DNA from 4 places in the Pseudomonas sp. G3-19 genome. Region 4 is predicted to be linked to each of the others. Evidence: predicted binding sites of a transcription regulator. Region 4 holds the regulator's gene; each other region holds the start of a gene.

Region 1 (4,397 bases), 5.9 Mb from region 4:
CAGCTGATCATTTTGAACGAGCTGTTGGTTAATCGATTGCTGGACAAACTGCGGTTGCCTCAATAATTCCGCTGGCCGTTATGGCCTCTTCGCGAGCAAGCTCGCTCCCACATTGGTTCTGCGTACACAGGACTAAATGTGGGAGCGAGCTTGCTCGCGAATGCGGTCTGCCAGACACCACCAGTTTCAGACTGGCAACAAAAAGCCCGGACGCTTTAGCTGTCCGGGCTTACAGGTCAAAAGATCGCAGCCTTCGGCAGCTCCTACAGGTGATCGGTGTAGGAGCTGCCGAAAGCTGCGATCTTTTGATTTACTTTGTGGTGGATAGCCTGCCAGTGATCACATATTTATCGAACACTTTCTGCCCATCACGCGCGGCGTGCCGAGCATCCAGGAATGTCAGTTCATCACGAACTTACTGTTTGTGGGGGTTTCGCGTGGGGTATGTATTCATGCTGGCCGATCTGCGTGATTGAGTAGCGACCGGCAAGCGATAGAACTTGGCTGCACCAAGCACCAGTCGGCGCATTCTGGCGCAGTTGTAGGCAGTGTCTGCGTTGCTTGAGTGAGATCGTCGTTGGCAGAGAAGGCGTCTTCGCGAGCAAGCTCGCTCCCACAGGTGATTGTCGTCGTGCGCAGAACTGTGACTCAACGCAGTGCCAATGTGGGAGCGAGCTTGCTCGCGAATGCGGTCTGCCAAGCACCATCAATTTCAGACTGGCAATAAAAAGCCCGGACGCTTTCGCTGTCTGGGCTTTTAAGATTAAAAGATCGCAGCCTGCGGCAGCTCCTACAGGTGATCGGTGTAGGAGATGCCGCAGGCTGCGATCTTTTACTTTTAGCGGTTAAACCGCTCCACCAACGAATACTGAGTATTCGCAGTCTTGGTCAGCTCTTCACTCAGCAACGCCGAGTTATGCGCCTGTTCCGAGGTCTGGTCTGCCAACTCCGAAATGTTGCTGATGTTGCGGCTGATTTCTTCAGCCACGGCACTTTGCTCTTCGGTCGCAGCAGCGATCTGCGTGGTCATGTCGGTGATGTTGGCCACTGCTTCGCTGATGCCGACCAGTGCCTGATCCGCTTCCAGTACCCGCGCCACACCTTCTTCGGCCTGGCGATGGCCGGCTTCCATGGTCTGCACGGCGCTGGACGCGGTCTGCTGCAGCTTGGCGATCAGGGCGTGGATCTGGCCGGTGGATTCGCTGGTGCGTTGCGCCAGTTGGCGCACTTCGTCAGCTACCACGGCGAAGCCACGGCCCATCTCGCCGGCACGTGCCGCTTCGATGGCGGCGTTGAGGGCGAGCAGATTGGTCTGGTCGGCGATGCCTTTGATCACGTCGACCACGCCGCCGATTTCGTCGCTGTCCTTGGCCAGTTGGGTGACGGTCAGGCCGGTTTCGCCGACCACCACCGACAGGCGCTGGATGGCTTCGCGGGTTTCCCCGGCGATGTCACGGCCACGACCGGTCAGGCGATTGGCTTCCTGGGTGGCGTCGGCAGTGCGCTGCACGTGGCTCGCCACTTCTTGCGTGGTGGCAGCCATCTGGTTGACGGCGGTGGCGACCTGTTCGGTTTCCACGCGCTGGCGCTCCAGACCGCTGGAGCTGTTGTGCGCCAGGGCGTCGGACTGTTTGGCCTGATCGGTCAGGTGCTCGGCGGTGTCCTGCAGACGGGTCAGGCAGGTTTTCAGGCGCGCTTCCTGGCTGAGGATCGACATTTCCAGACGCGCCTGCGCGCCACGGCTGTCGGTGTACATCTGCGCGATCAGCGGGTCGGAAGTGGTCTGCTCGGCCAGACGCAGCAGGCGCTTGAGCCCGCGTTGCTGCCATTGCAGACCCATCAGGCCCAGCGGCACCGAGAGGCCCGCTGCCAGGGCGAAGCCCCAGTGCGAGTTCAGGGTTGCGCCGATCACGAAGCTCAGTTGGCTCACCAGAATGAACGGCAGCCAGTCCTGCAGCACCGGCAGCCATTTGTCGCTGGAAGGGATCGCCGACTTGCCTTGGTTGATGCGTTGGTAGAGCGCTTCGGCACGGCGGATCTGTTCGGCGGTGGGTTTGATCCGCACCGACTCGTAACCGACCACCTGATTGCCGTCGAACACCGGTGTCACGTAGGCGTTCACCCAGTAGTGGTCACCGGATTTGCAGCGATTCTTGACAATGCCCATCCATGGCAAGCCTTGTTTCAGTGTGCCCCACATGTGCGAAAACACCGCAGCCGGGACGTCGGGGTGACGAACCAGGTTGTGCGGCGCACGGATCAGCTCTTCACGCGAAAACCCGCTGATTTCGACGAAAGCGTCGTTGCAGTAGGTGATCACGCCTTTGGCGTCGGTTGTGGAAATCAACCGCTGCTGAGCCGGGAAAGTCCGTTCGCGTTGTGTAATGGGCTGGTTATTACGCATGGTTTTTCAATCCGCAAGGCTTTGAAAGGTTGTCGGCGCTGTCAGGAAATTATTGAAGTTTTTTTTTCAGATATAAGTACGGCGTCGCAAAACCGCTCTTGCTTCAACCGGCCAGCATCGGATAGGTGAACAGCGCAAAATGCAGCAGGTTCAGCCCGAAATGCGTGGCGATCGCCGCCGCAAGGCCACCGAAACGGTAGGCCAGACCATAGCCGACACCCGCCAGACCCGCCAGCAACACCCAGTGCCAACCCGCGCCCAGATGCGCCAGGGCAAAGATCAGCGACGCCAGCAGCAGAGCGAGGTTGTCGCCGTGGGGCAGGTGTTTGAACAGTCGGCTCAAACCGCCCTGTATATAGCCGCGAAACAGCGCTTCCTCGACCAGCGTCACCAACAGCAGATTGTTCAGCAGCCACAGCCATGCTTGATCAGGCCACTTCGGCGCCCAGGCAATCATGCCGAACAACAGTGCGCCGCCCAGCGCCAGGACGGCGCTCAAGGTCAGGGCGAGGACGCTGGCGTACTCCGTCGGACGCAGCGAGCGTGCCGCGACAATCCACGGGCAGGCGAGCAACAGCCAGAAGCCGATCAAGGGTTTGTCCAGATTCAGGTACATCGCAAACGGCACGGCGTCGTCGGTGAAACGCAGCGGGGCGATGGCCCGGCCGTTGGCGAATCCCGGCAACCAGTGCAGCGCCAGCGACAGGGCGAGGAAGATGAACACGGCATGCCCCAACAGGCGCGCCACCGGCACCTGCTGTTGGCGCACGGCGAAACCGGTCAACAGCAATAGTCCCACGGAGATCAGCGCGAGCCAGCCGAGTTGGCCAAAGCTCAACGCCAATCCATAACCGAGGCTGAGAAGTGCCAGATAGAGCCATGGCAACGCCTTCATCGAAAGTCCTTGTGCAGAATTTTGTGGAAGGGCTTTCTACACGGGTGAGGGCGTGGGGACAAGTAAAGCTGTGGCGGGATGCGGGGACAGGTTCCAAACCTGAGGCCATCCACAAAACCCATTGTGGGAGCGGGCTTGCTCGCGAATGCGGTGTGTCAGGCGATAAAAATCTCGACGGATACACCGCATTCGCGAGCAAGCCCGCTCCCACAGTAGATCTGTGTGTGGCTGAGGAATCAGCGCAGATCGAGCTTCGCCGCCGCGCGCTCGGTGATTTCCGTGCGCAGTTTCAACGAAAGCGCCGCGCGGTGCCGAGCCTCATCGACGACAGCACTCGGCGCCGTCTGCGGGCTGCCCGATTCAAAAGGCGGCGCCGGCGCATATTCCAGCTGCAGTTGAATTAACTGCGCCGCCTCGGCCCCCACCAGTTCGGCGGCCAGCACCAGCGCAAAGTCGATGCCTGCGGTAATGCCGCCACCGGTAAACAGATTGCCGTCGCGTACCACCCGGTCCTGCACCGCAATCGCGCCGAGTTTCGGCAGCAGTTCGTGATAGGCCCAGTGGGTGGTCGCGCGTTTGCCTTTCAACAGTCCCGCCGCGCCCAGCACCAGCGAACCGGTGCACACCGACGTCACATACCTGGCCTGCGCTGCCTGACGCCTGATGAACTCCAACGTCTGCTCATCTTCCATCAGCGGCCCGACCCCGGCGCCGCCGGGAATGCAGATCACATCCAGATCCGGGCAGTCCTCGAAGGTGGTGGTCGGTTTCAACAGCAGGCCGGTGCTCGCAGTGATCGGCACCAGATCTTTCCAGATCAGATGCACCTGCACGTTCGGCAGCGAGGCCAGTACGTCATAGGGACCGGTCAGGTCGAGTTGCTGCACCTGCGGAAACAACAGAAAACCGATCTGCAACGTCATGGGATTTTTCTCCATTTGAGGGGTGGACGGCTTCACTGTAGGCGCGTAGGTTCTGGCGTATACGCCAATAACCCCACGAATTACGCCAAATGCCCAAAGTCATCCATGTACTCGCGTTTGCCAACATGCAGATTCTCGACGTCACCGGCCCTCTGCAAGTATTCGCCTCGGCCAA
Region 2 (4,397 bases), 2.0 Mb from region 4:
TAATCAATGCGTAATTGAGCAGGAAGTTGGCCACGGTGCCGCCGAGGCTGATGACCATCACCGGGGTCGCCCGGCCGATCGCACTGGTGAAGCCGCGCAGGGCCATGAAGCTCAGGTAGCCGGGCAGGGCGAAGGGCAGGGCGATGAGGAATTGCCCGGCGGCATGGACGTTGGTTTCGGTCTGGCCGAACAGCAGCAACACCGGTTTCAGGTTCCACAGCAGCAACCCGGCGCCGAGCGCCATCAGCCATGCCAGCCACAACCCGGCCTGGGTCAGGCGGGCCGCGCCGATGATGTCGCCGGCGCCCTGACGGATCGCCACCAGCGTGCCGACCGCTGCAATCACGCCGATGCAGAAAATCGACACGAATGAATAACTCGCTGCCCCCAGTCCGCCGCCGGCCAGGGCTTCGGGGCTGAGGCGCGCCATCATCAGGGTGTCGGTCAGCACCATCAACATGTGCGCCAACTGCGAAGCAATCAACGGCCCCGCCAGCCGCAGGATGGCCCAGAGTTCGGTACGCACAGGATGCTGCATGGTCATCACCACCCATCAATCAGAGGGAACAAGAGACCGTCGATTCTCGGCGCTTGGCAGGGTTTGCACAAAAGGATAAAAAGGATGGGTGGCATGATTAAAACTCATCATGAGTAAACCTCGCCGGGGTGGCCGGATGCCGCCAAAGGAGCTTTGTGTATGTCCCGTCGTCTTCCACCCTTGTATGCCCTGCGCGCATTCGAAGCGGCGGCGCGGCACAGCTCGTTCACCCGGGCGGCCGAGGAATTGTCGATCACCCAGAGTGCAGTCAGCCGGCACATCAAGACGCTGGAAGAACATTTCGCCTGCAAGCTGTTTCATCGCAGTGGGCGCAACCTGCAACTGACGGAATCGGCGCGGATGCTGTTGCCCGGCATTCGCGATGGTTTCGCGGCGCTGGAGCGCGCCTGCAACACCTTGCGCGCCGAAGACGACATCCTGCGCATGAAAGCGCCGTCGACCCTGACCATGCGCTGGCTGCTGGCGCGACTCAGCCGCTTTCGCCATCTACAACCGGGCAATGAGGTACAGCTGACCAGTGCGTGGATGGACGTGGATTCGGTGGACTTCAACAACGAGCCCTTCGACTGCGCGGTGCTGCTGAGCGATGGGCACTTCCCGCCCGACTGGGAGGCCAGCCTGCTGTTTCCCGAGGAGTTGATCCCGGTCGGTGCGCCAAACCTGCTGAATGACCAGCCGTGGGATGTGGCGCGGCTGGCCTCCACGGAGTTGCTGCATCCGACCCCGGATCGGCGTGACTGGCGCAGTTGGCTGGAACATATGGGGCTGTCCGATCAGGTTTCGCTCAAGGGCGGACAGGTGTTCGATACCCTCGAACTTGGGATGATCGCCGCGGCGCGAGGCTACGGGGTGTCAATGGGCGATCTGCTGATGGTCGCCGAAGATGTGGCGCAAGGAAGACTGAGCCTGCCCTGGCCGACCGCGGTCGCCAGCGGCCTGAATTATTACCTGGTATGGCCAAAAACCCGTCCGGGAGGTGAACGTTTGCGCCGTCTCAGCGACTTCCTGCAAGGCGAAGTGCGGGCCATGGCGTTGCCGGTGGTCAAGCGCTTGAGCTGAAACGTTAGAGCCGCCACAATGCCGGCCTTGTGCCATAACCCTGCTGTTCGCTCAAGTATTCGGCTTTACCGCCGAATACGTGCATGTGGAACCGCCGTGCAGGTATCCACGATTCACCCCCATTAGAAAATTATCCGAGCTGCGATCAAGGAGGATCGGCAAGTTCGGCCAGGAGCTGTCCATGTCTCAACCTCGCGCTCGGATCGCCTCGCAGCTGGGCCTCGCGCTCGCTGTGATACTGGCGATCGTCATCAGCGGCAGTACGGTGTTCGCCCTGCGTTCGCTGGATTCCGCCAACCTCGCCACCCGTGAAGAGCACCTCGCCAGTGAGGCGCGGCTGCTGGCCGACCAGTTGAGCACTTTCCACGGCACGCTGCGCGAAAGCACCCAGCGCCTGAGCGGGCTGTTCGAGAAGCGCTTCAGCGCGGGCCTGAGCATTCACCCGGATGAACCGGTGAACGTCGCCGGCACCCAGACCCCGGGCCTGCACCTGGGCAGCGAAGTGTTGAACAACAACTTCAAGGAAGTCGACGAGTTCAAGCAGATGACCGCCGGCGTTGCCACGCTGTTCGTGCGTAGCGGCGAAGACTTCGTGCGGGTCAGCACCTCGCTGACCAAACAGGACGGCACGCGCGCTATCGGCACTCTGCTCGATCACGCACACCCGGCCTACGCGAAGTTGATGGCCGGGCAGGGTTACGTCGGCCGCGCGCTGCTGTTTGATCGCTCCTACATGACCCAATACACCCCGGTGCGCGATGGCAGCGGCAAGGTGATTGCGGTGTTGTTCGTTGGTTTTGATTACACCGATGCGCAGAACGCCCAGTTCGACAACCTCAAGCGCTTCCGCATCGGCCAGACTGGTTCGCTGGCGCTGCTGGATGAGCAGAACAAATGGTTGGTGGCCCCGGCGGGCGTCCAGGCATTGGATCAGGCGGTTACGGTGATTGGCGCTCTGGCCAAAACCCCTGGCAAAGGTCAGTTCTGGGGCGACAAGAACGAAGATTTCTACAGTGTTTCGGTACCGTTCGATGGTGGGCCGTGGGCGGTAGTGGCGAGCATGCCGAAAGCCGAGATTCGCGCGGTGACCTGGAGCGTCGGCACGCAACTGGCCATCGGCAGCCTGCTGGCGATGCTGTTAGCGGTGGGTTCGGTGGTGTGGTTGCTGCGCAGCAAACTGGCGCCGCTGAGTGATCTGGTGCGTCAGGCCGAAGCGCTGGGCGCAGGTGATCTGAGCGTGCGCCTGAACGTGTCGAGCAACGACGAGATCGGACAGTTGTCCCGTGCGTTCAACCAGATGAGCCAGGCGCTGTCGACGATGGTCGAACACATCCGCCGCTCCTCGGAAGAGGTCAACAGCCGCGCCCAGGCATTGTCCGGTTTGTCCGGTGGTGCCTACGAAGGCATGGAGCAGCAGTCCGGCGAAATCACCAGCATGGCCGGCGCAGTTGAAGAGTTCAGCGCCACCTCGCTGAACATCGCCGACAACATGGGGGCCACCCAGCGTCTGGCCCAGGAAAACGCTCAGCAGACGCAGATCGGTCGTACTTCCATGGACGAAGCCTCTTCCTCGCTGGAGCAAATCGCTGGCGCGTTGAACACCACGGCTACCGTGATCAACACCCTTGGCCAGCGTTCCCAGGAAATCGGCGGCATTGTCAGTGTGATCACCTCGATTGCCGAACAGACCAACCTGCTGGCGCTCAACGCGGCCATCGAAGCGGCCCGTGCCGGTGAACAGGGCCGTGGTTTTGCCGTGGTCGCCGATGAGGTGCGTAACCTGGCGTCGCGCACCCGTCAGGCCACTGATGAAATCTCCGGGATGATTCACAGCATCCAGCAGGAAACCGGCAACGCCATCAGCACCATGGAGCAGGGCAACCTGCTGATGCAGGAAGGCCTGTCGCGCAACGCCAACGTGGCGTCGGCGCTGGCGCGGATCGATGAGCAGAGCCGTTCGGCAGGGCAGCAGTTCGCCGCGATTACCACCGCGACCCAGGAGCAGAGCAGCACGGCTACTTTGCTCAGCAGTAACCTGCAGAGCATTGCGCTGGCCAACAGTGAGCAGCGTGAGGTGGTGTCGAACCTTGCGGTCACCGCCAAAGAGCTTGAAAAGCTGGCGGCGGATCTGCGTTCCGAGGTTGATCGCTTTCGTTGATACAGCCTTGATATCGCTTTCGCGAGCAAGCTCGCTCCCACAGTTTCCGGCGTGAATCACAGATTCTGTGAACACCCGAGATCCCTGTGGGAGCGAGCTTGCTCGCGAATGGATCCCCGCCAATTCTTGGTAAATCACACGATCGCAAGCTCCATTGCACTTGCTGAAACGTTTCCGCAGCGCTATAAAAATGGCACAACTCCAATAAAGGCTGCTGCCATGACCCCGTTCAAACTCGCCGTTGCATTCGGCGCACTCTCTGCTGCTTCCCACGCCATGGCCTGGGATTACGTACTCCTCGATACCAACAAGCCCGCGCAAAACTGGAGCATTACCAGTGAGCAGCTCGGGTTGAAAACCGACAAGCCTTTCTCCGTGAGTCTGCGAACCTTGCACGGCGGACGACAGGAAGGTGTCAGCATCGTCGATATCGATAACGGCACGATGAAACTCTCGGTGGTGCCGACCCGCGGCATGAATGTCCTGCAGGCGTCGGTTGGTAACGTGCGCATGGGTTGGGATTCGCCGGTCAAGGAAGTGGTCAACCCGGCCTTCATCGAACTCAATGGACGCGGTGGTCTGGGCTGGCTGGAAGGCTTCAATGAGTTGGTGACCCGCTGC
Region 3 (4,397 bases), 1.6 Mb from region 4:
GATCAACGATAACGCGGTCTCGAATCTGAAAATCAGATCTTGAAGCTATCGACCAACTGCTTCAACCGATTCGCCTGCTGCGACAACGCATCACAATCCTTCAACGTTTCATTGAGGTTGGCGACGCTCTGCTGGTTCAGCAGGTTGATCTGATTGACGTCGACGTTGAGGGTTTCCACCACCGCCGTCTGCTCTTCGGTCGCCGCGGCCACCGACTGGTTCATGCCGTCGATTTCGCCGATGCGCTGGGTCACGCTGACCAGGCGCAGACCGGCCTGATTGGCCACTTCCACGCTCTCTTCGCTGGACGCCTGACTGGCGTTCATGGTGGTCACCGCTTCACGCGAACCGACCTGCAACGAAGTGATCATTTTGTGGATCTCTTCCGCCGATTCCTGAGTGCGATGGGCGAGGTTACGCACTTCGTCCGCGACCACCGCAAAACCGCGTCCGGCTTCACCGGCACGGGCCGCTTCAATCGCCGCGTTGAGCGCCAGCAGGTTGGTCTGCTGCGAGATGCCTTTGATCACATCGAGGATGTGGCCGATGTTGTCGGTGCTGGCATTCAGGGTTTCGATCTGGGTGCATGACAGGCTGATCTTCTGCGACAGCTCGGTCATCGCCTGAATGGTCTGCTCGACCACCTGACGACCGTCATCGGCCTGCTCGCTCGCGCCGCTGGCGTGCTGCGAAGCGTCGGCGGCGTTGCGGGCGATTTCCTGAGTGGCGGCGCCCAACTGGTTGATCGCGGCGGCCACACTGTTGGTGCGCGCGCTTTGTTCGTCGGAACCGATGATCGAGGCGTTGGACGAGGCCATTACCCGTTGCGACAGGTCGTGCACATGACGGGTAGCCGAGGACACTTCGGAAATCGACGCGTGAATGCGCTCGACGAACTGGTTGAACGCGCTGCCCAGTTCGGCGAACTCATCCTTGCCTGCCACGACCAGACGCCGGGTCAGGTCGCCTTCGCCTTGAGCGATGTCCTGCATCGCGCGGCCCATGGTGGTCAGCGGACGCATCAGGACGTTGATCAGCAGGCTCAGCAGCAGCGCAATCGCCGCGACCGCGACGAACATCGCGATCAGCGCCGAAGTACGGAACTGGCTGAGGGCGGCGTAGGCCTTGTCACGATCGATCGACAGCCCGATGTACCAGTCGGCATTCGGCAAACCGCTGACCGGAGTGAACGACAGGATGCGTTCCTGGCCGCTGAGCACCACGTTCTGGTTGCCCTTCTCGATGCGCACGCCGGCGTTCGGGTAGATGTCCTTGAGGTTCTTCATCACCTGGTCTTTGTCCGGGCTGACGATCACTTGGCCGTCACCGCTGACCAGGAATGCGTGGCCGAGGCCACCGAAGTCCACCGAGTTGATGATCTTCACCAGGGTTTCCAGGCTCAGGTCACCGCCGACCACACCCAGCAGTTCGCCATTCTTTTTCACCGGCATGGCGATGGTCACGACCAGACCACCGACCGCCGCCATGTATGGCGGGGTCAACATGGTTTTGTCGGCGACCACGGCCTGCTTGTACCAAGGGCGCTGACGCGGGTCGTAGCCGTCGGGCATCTTCGCGTCAGGGCGCTGGGTGAATACTCCGTTGGCCTGACCGACGTAGGTGAACTGGAAGTTCGAGGTAAAGGCCGGTTGATCGACCAGCCCCGGGAAGTCGGCGTCCTTGCCCTGATGGGCAACGTTCTGCGCGAGGTTTTCCAGCACCAGAATTCGCCCGCTCATCCAGTTCTGCACGCTGCTGGCGGTCAGATCGCCGGCCTGCTGTACGGACGACTGGAGGTTCTGGCGAATGGTGTTGCGCTGCAGATAGTCGTTGTAGAGGGTGAACAAAGCGAAAGCCAGGACCACGACGCCCGAGGCGGCCAACAGGATTTTATGGCTGAACTTGAGATTCATTTCATGGGACTTCTTATGCAAAAGTGGGGATGCGTTCCGGGATGCAACATTCCATGTACAGCGCAGGCGGCGTTCTGACGGCCGCTCTACTTTGGTGCACGCATGTCTCACCAGTCTGTCGGCACCATTCACGGAAATCTTAGGGCTGCGTGGGAAATGGCCTGCATTTCTGTCAGATTCCCGCCGAACGGCGTGCCAGAGCGTTCGCCACGAAGTTTTTTTGCTGGATCTCCGAGCAGAGGTTGCAAAATTCGCAGCCCCTGATAAAAATGCGACTAATTATCATTTGTGACGTTCGGGCTGTCGCGTTCATGTCCTCACCTGAGTTTGCAGTGCAGGCGCTTTACAGGAGTCATCACGGCTGGCTCAACGCCTGGCTGCGGGCGCGGCTGGGCAATGCCGCGGATGCCGCAGATCTGGCCCAGGACACCTTCGTCCGCCTGTTGCAGCGCAGCGAACGCCTGGAACTCAAGGCGCCTCGCGCATTTTTACGCACCATCGCCCGTGGCCTGGTGATCGATCATTGGCGTCGTGAAGAAATCGAACGCGCCTATCTCGAAACCATCGCCCATTTGCCCGAAGCCGAAACCCCAAGCGCCGAAACCCGCGCGCTGGTAATCGAGTTGCTCGAGAGCATCGCGCGCATGCTTGAAGGCTTGCGACCGAAAGTGCGTCAGGCGTTTCTGCTGGCGCAGTGCGAAGGTTTGACCCACAAGCAGATCGCCGCGCAGATGGGCTTGTCACTGCGCTCCGTCGAACGTTACGTCGCCGATGCGATGTATCACTGCTACGTGTTGCGGTACGCAAGTTGATGCCTGTGGATAACAACTCAGTCGCGCGCCGCGCCGAGCCGCAGCAACAGGTGGTCAAGCAAGCCATCCACTGGTTGCTGCGGCTGCGTAACAACCATGGCAATGCGCGCCTGAGTCATCAGTGCGACGCGTGGCGCGCCGAACATCATGAACATGAACTGGCCTGGCAGCGCGTGCAGTCGCTGCAGGCGGAATTGAGCCATAACCTGCGCGCAGTGCCCGGCGCGCACGTGGCGTTCAATACGCTGGAAAACAGTGCGCAAGGGCTGGGGCGGCGACAAGCCTTGAAGCTGCTGTCTGGCGCGGTGCTGATGGGCTCCGCGGCATGGCTGGCCAAGGACACCTCCGTGTGGCAGCAGTGGCGCGCTGATTACGCTACGGCGACCGGCGAGCGTCGCGGGTTCCAGTTGCCCGACGGCACGCGGATCGAGCTGAACACTGCCAGCGCAGTGGATCTGGACTACACCGCGCAGCAGCGGCTGATCAAACTCACTCGCGGCGAAATCATCGTCACATGCGGCGGTAACGATGAAGGCGCGACGTTCAACCGGCCACTTCGCGTGCAAAGTCGTCATGGCATTTATGAGCCGATAAAAGCCCGCTTCATCCTGCGTCAGGACAGCGATTGCACGCGGCTGACTGTCAGCTCAGGGAGCGTCGCCATTCGCAGCGGCGCAACCTCCGTCGAGGCGCTCGCCGGGCAGACCTATCTGATCGATCACCATCAGGTGCGCCCGGCACTGCCACTGAGTATGGAGGCGGGTGCGTGGGTCGACGGTTTGATCGTCACTCGCAACATGCGCCTGGGCGATTTCCTCAATGAAGTCGGGCGTTATCGTCAGGGCTTTGTGACGTGCGCGCCGCAGGTGGCGGACTTGCGCCTGTCCGGGGTGTTCCGCCTGGAGGACACCGACACGCTGCTGGCCATCCTGCCGCAGACCCTGCCGGTGCAATTGCGTTATCGCACCCGATGGTGGGTCACACTCGAGGCGGTGGCCTGAAATTATTTTGGCGGGTTTTCGCGACAAGTCCGGCTTGGTCAGTAAGCACTTCAACTCAGCCTTTGCGACTTGCCACGGAAACCGACAATGACTGTCCGCCTCACCTGTAAGAAACCGCTGAATTTCACTGCCGAATCGGGCCTGCTGCGCCACGCCGTTCGCGCCGCCCTGCTGTCCACCGTTCTGGGTGCCGGTGCGCTGCCCGGCCTGAGCGTCGCCGCCCCTGCCAGTGAAGCGAGCAGTCATCGCTACAGCATCGGCGCCGGCCCGCTGGGCGAAGCGCTGAACCAGTTTGCCCGTCAGGCCGGCATTACCCTGGCGATGACTCCGCAGCAAACGCAGGGACAACAGTCTCCGGGCGTACAGGGCGAATATTCAACTGATCAGGCGTTGAGCCATTTGCTCAGCGGTTCGGGCCTGGAAGCAGTCAGCCAGGACGGCAGCAGCTACGTCCTGCGTGCTGTCAGTGAAACCGATGCGCTGGCACTGCCAACCACCGATATCAAAGGTTTCGCCCTCGGCAACGCACTCGGCAGCATGGAAGGCTATAACGCCACCCACAGCCAGATCGCCACCAAGACCAGTACTGCGTTGCTGGAAACTTCGCAAAGCGTGTCCGTGGTCACCCGCGAGCAAATGGACGATCAAGGCTCGCAGACCGTCTCCCAGGC
Region 4 (4,397 bases):
ATGTCGCGCTGGTCAGCATGGACAGCTTCCGCATCGGCGCGCAGGAACAACTGAAGACGCTGGGGCGGATTCTCAATGTGCCGGTGACCCACGTCGATCCGGGCCAGTCGCTGGTGCAGGCGCTCGACCCGCTGCTGCGCAAGCGCGTGGTGCTGATCGATACCGCCGGCTTGCAGGCCAGCGATCCGGCCTTGCGCATGCAGCTGGAAAGTCTGGCCGGGCGTGGCATCCGTTCAAAAAATTATCTGGTGCTGGCAACCACCAGCCAGAAACAGGTTCTAACCGCCGCTTATCACAGTTACAAGCGTTGCGGGCTTGCCGGCTGCATCCTGACTAAACTGGATGAGACGGCCAGCCTTGGCGAAGTGTTGAGCCTGGCGATCAGTCATGAACTGCCGGTCGCGTACCTGACCGATGGCCCACGGATTCCGGATGATCTGCATCTGCCGCGCCGTCATCAACTGGTCAGCCGCGCCGTCAGCGTGCAAATGCAGGAAGAACCCAGCGAAGAAGCCATGGCTGACATGTTCGCTGATATCTACCACAGCCCGACCAAGCAGGTTGGCTGAGGTAATGAACCGTTTTTGTACCTACATCGATGGTCTGCCATGCATTGTTCCGGTTGAGAACGCGCAGCCAGTAATGTGGCCTCCGTCTATGCAAGACAAGGTAAAGAAATAACATGGGCAGCATGCATCCCGTACAGGTGATCGCGGTGACCGGCGGCAAAGGTGGCGTCGGCAAGACTAACGTGTCAGTGAACTTGTCTCTGGCGCTGGCAGAGCTTGGCCGTCGGGTCATGCTGCTGGACGCCGATCTGGGGCTGGCGAACGTCGACGTTCTGCTGGGACTGACCCCCAAACGTACTCTGGCCGATGTGATCGAAGGCCGCTGTGAGCTGCGCGACGTGCTGTTGCAGGGCCCCGGCGGGATCCGCATCGTGCCGGCCGCTTCCGGCACCCAAAGCATGGTGCACCTGAGCCCGGCGCAACATGCCGGTCTGATTCAGGCCTTCAGCGACATCGGCGACAACCTCGATGTGCTGGTGATCGACACCGCTGCAGGTATTGGTGACTCGGTAGTCAGTTTTGTCCGCGCCGCGCAGGAAGTGTTGCTGGTGGTCTGCGACGAGCCGACCTCGATCACCGACGCCTACGCGCTGATCAAACTGCTCAACCGCGACTACGGCATGAACCGCTTCCGCGTGCTGGCCAACATGGCGCAGAGCCCGCAGGAAGGGCGCAACCTGTTCGCCAAGTTGACCAAGGTCACGGATCGCTTCCTCGACGTCGCCTTACAATACGTCGGCGCCGTGCCGTACGACGAAAGCGTGCGCAAGGCAGTGCAGAAGCAGCGAGCGGTCTATGAAGCCTTTCCGCGTTCCAAGTGCGCGCTGGCGTTCAAGGCGATCGCGCAGAAGGTCGATACCTGGCCGCTGCCTGCCAACCCGCGCGGCCACCTTGAGTTTTTCGTCGAGCGCCTCGTGCAGCAAACAGCAGGGCCTGTGTTATGACCGCGAGCGGTATGAACTACTACAAGAAGTCGGCACGTGACGCGCAGTACGAGTTGATCGAGCGTTACGCGCCACTGGTCAAGCGCATTGCCTATCACTTGCTGGCGCGCTTGCCGGCGAGTGTGCAGGTTGAAGACCTGATTCAGGCCGGGATGATCGGCCTGCTCGAAGTCTCAACCAAATATGACGCCAGCAAAGGCGCCAGTTTCGAAACGTACGCGGGCATCCGGATCCGCGGCGCGATGCTCGATGAAGTGCGCAAAGGGGATTGGGCACCGCGCTCGGTTCACCGCAATACCCGTATGGTCAGCGATGCCATTCGCTCAATTGAAGCTAAAACCGGCCGTGACGCTAAAGATCACGAGGTTGCGGCCGAACTCCAATTGAGTCTCGACGATTACTACGGGATTTTGAATGACACCCTGGGCAGCCGGCTGTTCAGTTTCGACGATCTGTTGCAGGACGGCGAACACGAAGGGCTGCACGAGGATGGCGCCAGTGCTCATCTTGAGCCGTCACGCGATCTGGAAGATGAACGCTTTCAGGCGGCGCTGGCGGACGCGATTGCCAATTTGCCGGAGCGTGAGCGACTGGTGTTGGCGCTGTACTACGACGAAGAGCTGAACCTCAAGGAGATCGGTGAAGTCCTTGGCGTCAGTGAATCGCGGGTCAGCCAGTTACACAGCCAGTGCGCGGCCCGTTTGCGGGGGCGTTTGGGGGAGTGGCGAGCGCGCTGAAGGCAGTGTGGGGACACTGCGAACGAGGCTGGTGCGGTGAGAACGGCACCGGTCTTGCTCTGTTGTGCTCCAGACAGTCTTCGAGTGCTGCGCCGATTGATTGAAGTGGCGCGTCCAGGTGCTGGGCGCGTTTAAGACTGCTTGGAGGTCGAATTGAACAAAGACATGAAAATCCTCATCGTTGATGACTTCTCAACGATGCGGCGGATCATCAAGAACCTGCTGCGCGATCTCGGGTTCACCAACACCGTCGAGGCCGACGATGGCACTACCGCCATTCCGGTACTCAACAGCGGCAGCATCGACTTTCTGGTAACGGACTGGAACATGCCGGGCATGACCGGTATCGACTTGCTGCGCCACGTGCGTGCCGATGAAAAACTCAAGCACCTGCCGGTGCTGATGGTGACCGCTGAAGCCAAGCGCGAGCAAATCATCGAGGCCGCTCAGGCCGGTGTGAACGGCTACGTGGTCAAACCTTTCACGGCTCAGGCGTTGAAAGACAAAATCGAGAAGATTTTCGAACGCATCGGCTGATGACGCGCGGGGGAGCTATGGAGCATAACGAATCTTCACAGGGCGATTTCGAGTCGACCCTGAAAAAACACGCGGTCGAACTGGTCGAGAGCCTTGAAAAAGGCAGGTTCGGCGACGCTGTGCAACTGATCCATGAGCTCAATCAGACCCGTGACCGCGGCCTGTATCAGGAAGTGGGCAAGCTCACACGCGAACTGCACAGTGCGATCGTCAATTTCCAGATCGATCCGCACATGCCGCAGGCCGAGGAAGTGTCGCAAATCACCGACGCCACCGAACGCCTGGGCTATGTGGTCAAGCTGACCGAAGCCGCGGCCAACCGCACCATGGATCTGGTGGAAAGCGCCACCCCGGTGGTCAATGGCCTGGCTGAAGAAGCCCAGGCGCTGAGCACCGATTGGGGCCGCTTCATGCGTCGTGAAGTCGGAGCTGAAGAGTTCCGCGAACTGGCGCGCCGGGTCGACGGTTTTCTGTCACGCAGCAGCACGGACAACCGTGCGGTGTCGAGCAACCTCAACGACATCCTGCTGGCTCAGGATTACCAGGACCTCACCGGTCAAGTGATCAAGCGTGTGACCCAACTGGTCACCGAAGTCGAAAGCAATTTGCTCAAACTCGTCCTCATGGCCAGTCAGGTTGACCGCTTTGCGGGCATCGAACACGACCGTGCCGCGATGCTTGCAGAAAAAGATCCACAAAAACATCTCTCGCAGGGTGAAGGTCCGCAGATTCATGCCGATAAACGAGAAGACGTTGTGTCCGGTCAGGACGATGTGGACGATTTGTTATCCAGCCTCGGATTCTAGAGTTTTGGAATTTTAGGTTTTTTGGGTTTTTAGACCTGTAGGAGCACCCCATTAATGAGCTTCGGCGCCGATGAAGAGATCCTTCAGGATTTCCTGGTTGAGGCCGGCGAGATTCTTGAGCAACTGTCCGAGCAACTGGTCGAGCTGGAAAGCCGCCCGGATGACGCAGATCTGCTCAACGCAATTTTTCGCGGTTTCCACACTGTAAAAGGGGGCGCCGGCTTCCTTCAGCTCAACGAGCTGGTGGAGTGCTGTCACATCGCCGAAAACGTGTTCGACATCCTGCGCAAGGGTGAGCGGCGCGTTGATGCAGAACTGATGGACGTGGTGCTTGAAGCACTGGACGCGGTGAACAGCATGTTCAGCGAAGTCCGTGAACGTGCACCGATCACTGCTGCAACCCCGGAACTGCTGGCCGCCCTGGCGCGTCTGGCCGAGCCGCAAACGGCCGACGAAGCCCCGGCTTCGCCAGTGGCCGAGATGATCGAAGAACTGGTCGTCGAAGGCGATTCCGGCGACATCACCGATAACGAATTTGAACAGCTGCTGGATTCGCTGAACGCCGTCAAGGCCGAAGCCGAAGCCCCGGCCGCTGCTGCACCTGCGCCGGCTGCCGATGCGGCCGCCAGCGATGAAATCACCGACGCCGAATTCGAGTCGTTGCTCGATCAACTGCACGGCAAAGGCCAGTTCGCGCCAGACGCCGTCGCACCGACCGCGGCCGCTCCAGCGGCACCGGAGGCGGGTGACAGCTCGGACATCACCGACGACGAATTCGAAGCACTGCTCGATCAGTTGCACGGC

The links. Region 4 encodes FliA, which starts transcription of late flagellar genes. Its sites were predicted from a motif close to CTAAAGTTTNNNNNNNNNNNGCCGNTAA; they were not measured.
Region 1: the regulator FliA is predicted to act here: its motif matches at 2,434-2,461, upstream of ACOYXI_RS00780 (methyl-accepting chemotaxis protein).
Region 2: the regulator FliA is predicted to act here: its motif matches at 1,669-1,696, upstream of ACOYXI_RS18430 (methyl-accepting chemotaxis protein).
Region 3: the regulator FliA is predicted to act here: its motif matches at 2,029-2,056, upstream of ACOYXI_RS20090 (methyl-accepting chemotaxis protein).

Annotation. Positions count from the first base shown of each region.
Region 1 is NZ_JBMPIQ010000003.1:108,800-113,196, forward strand. Features, by position in the region: gene ACOYXI_RS00775 (DUF6124 family protein) at 1-66, shown strand, start outside; gene ACOYXI_RS00780 (methyl-accepting chemotaxis protein) at 839-2,404, opposite strand; gene ACOYXI_RS00785 (CPBP family intramembrane glutamic endopeptidase) at 2,508-3,299, opposite strand; gene inhA (isonitrile hydratase) at 3,536-4,222, opposite strand; gene ACOYXI_RS00795 (GlxA family transcriptional regulator) at 4,312-4,397, shown strand, end outside.
Region 2 is NZ_JBMPIQ010000003.1:3,996,679-4,001,075, reverse strand. Features, by position in the region: gene ACOYXI_RS18440 (NorM family multidrug efflux MATE transporter) at 1-538, opposite strand, end outside; gene ACOYXI_RS18435 (LysR substrate-binding domain-containing protein) at 698-1,618, shown strand; gene ACOYXI_RS18430 (methyl-accepting chemotaxis protein) at 1,800-3,776, shown strand; gene ACOYXI_RS18425 (aldose 1-epimerase family protein) at 3,996-4,397, shown strand, end outside.
Region 3 is NZ_JBMPIQ010000003.1:4,361,441-4,365,837, reverse strand. Features, by position in the region: gene ACOYXI_RS20090 (methyl-accepting chemotaxis protein) at 33-1,913, opposite strand; gene ACOYXI_RS20085 (sigma-70 family RNA polymerase sigma factor) at 2,225-2,725, shown strand; gene ACOYXI_RS20080 (FecR domain-containing protein) at 2,725-3,726, shown strand; gene ACOYXI_RS20075 (TonB-dependent siderophore receptor) at 3,814-4,397, shown strand, end outside.
Region 4 is NZ_JBMPIQ010000003.1:5,993,293-5,997,689, forward strand. Features, by position in the region: gene flhF (flagellar biosynthesis protein FlhF) at 1-569, shown strand, start outside; gene fleN (flagellar synthesis regulator FleN) at 683-1,513, shown strand; gene fliA (RNA polymerase sigma factor FliA) at 1,510-2,250, shown strand; gene ACOYXI_RS27325 (chemotaxis response regulator CheY) at 2,416-2,787, shown strand; gene ACOYXI_RS27330 (protein phosphatase CheZ) at 2,805-3,593, shown strand; gene ACOYXI_RS27335 (chemotaxis protein CheA) at 3,648-4,397, shown strand, end outside.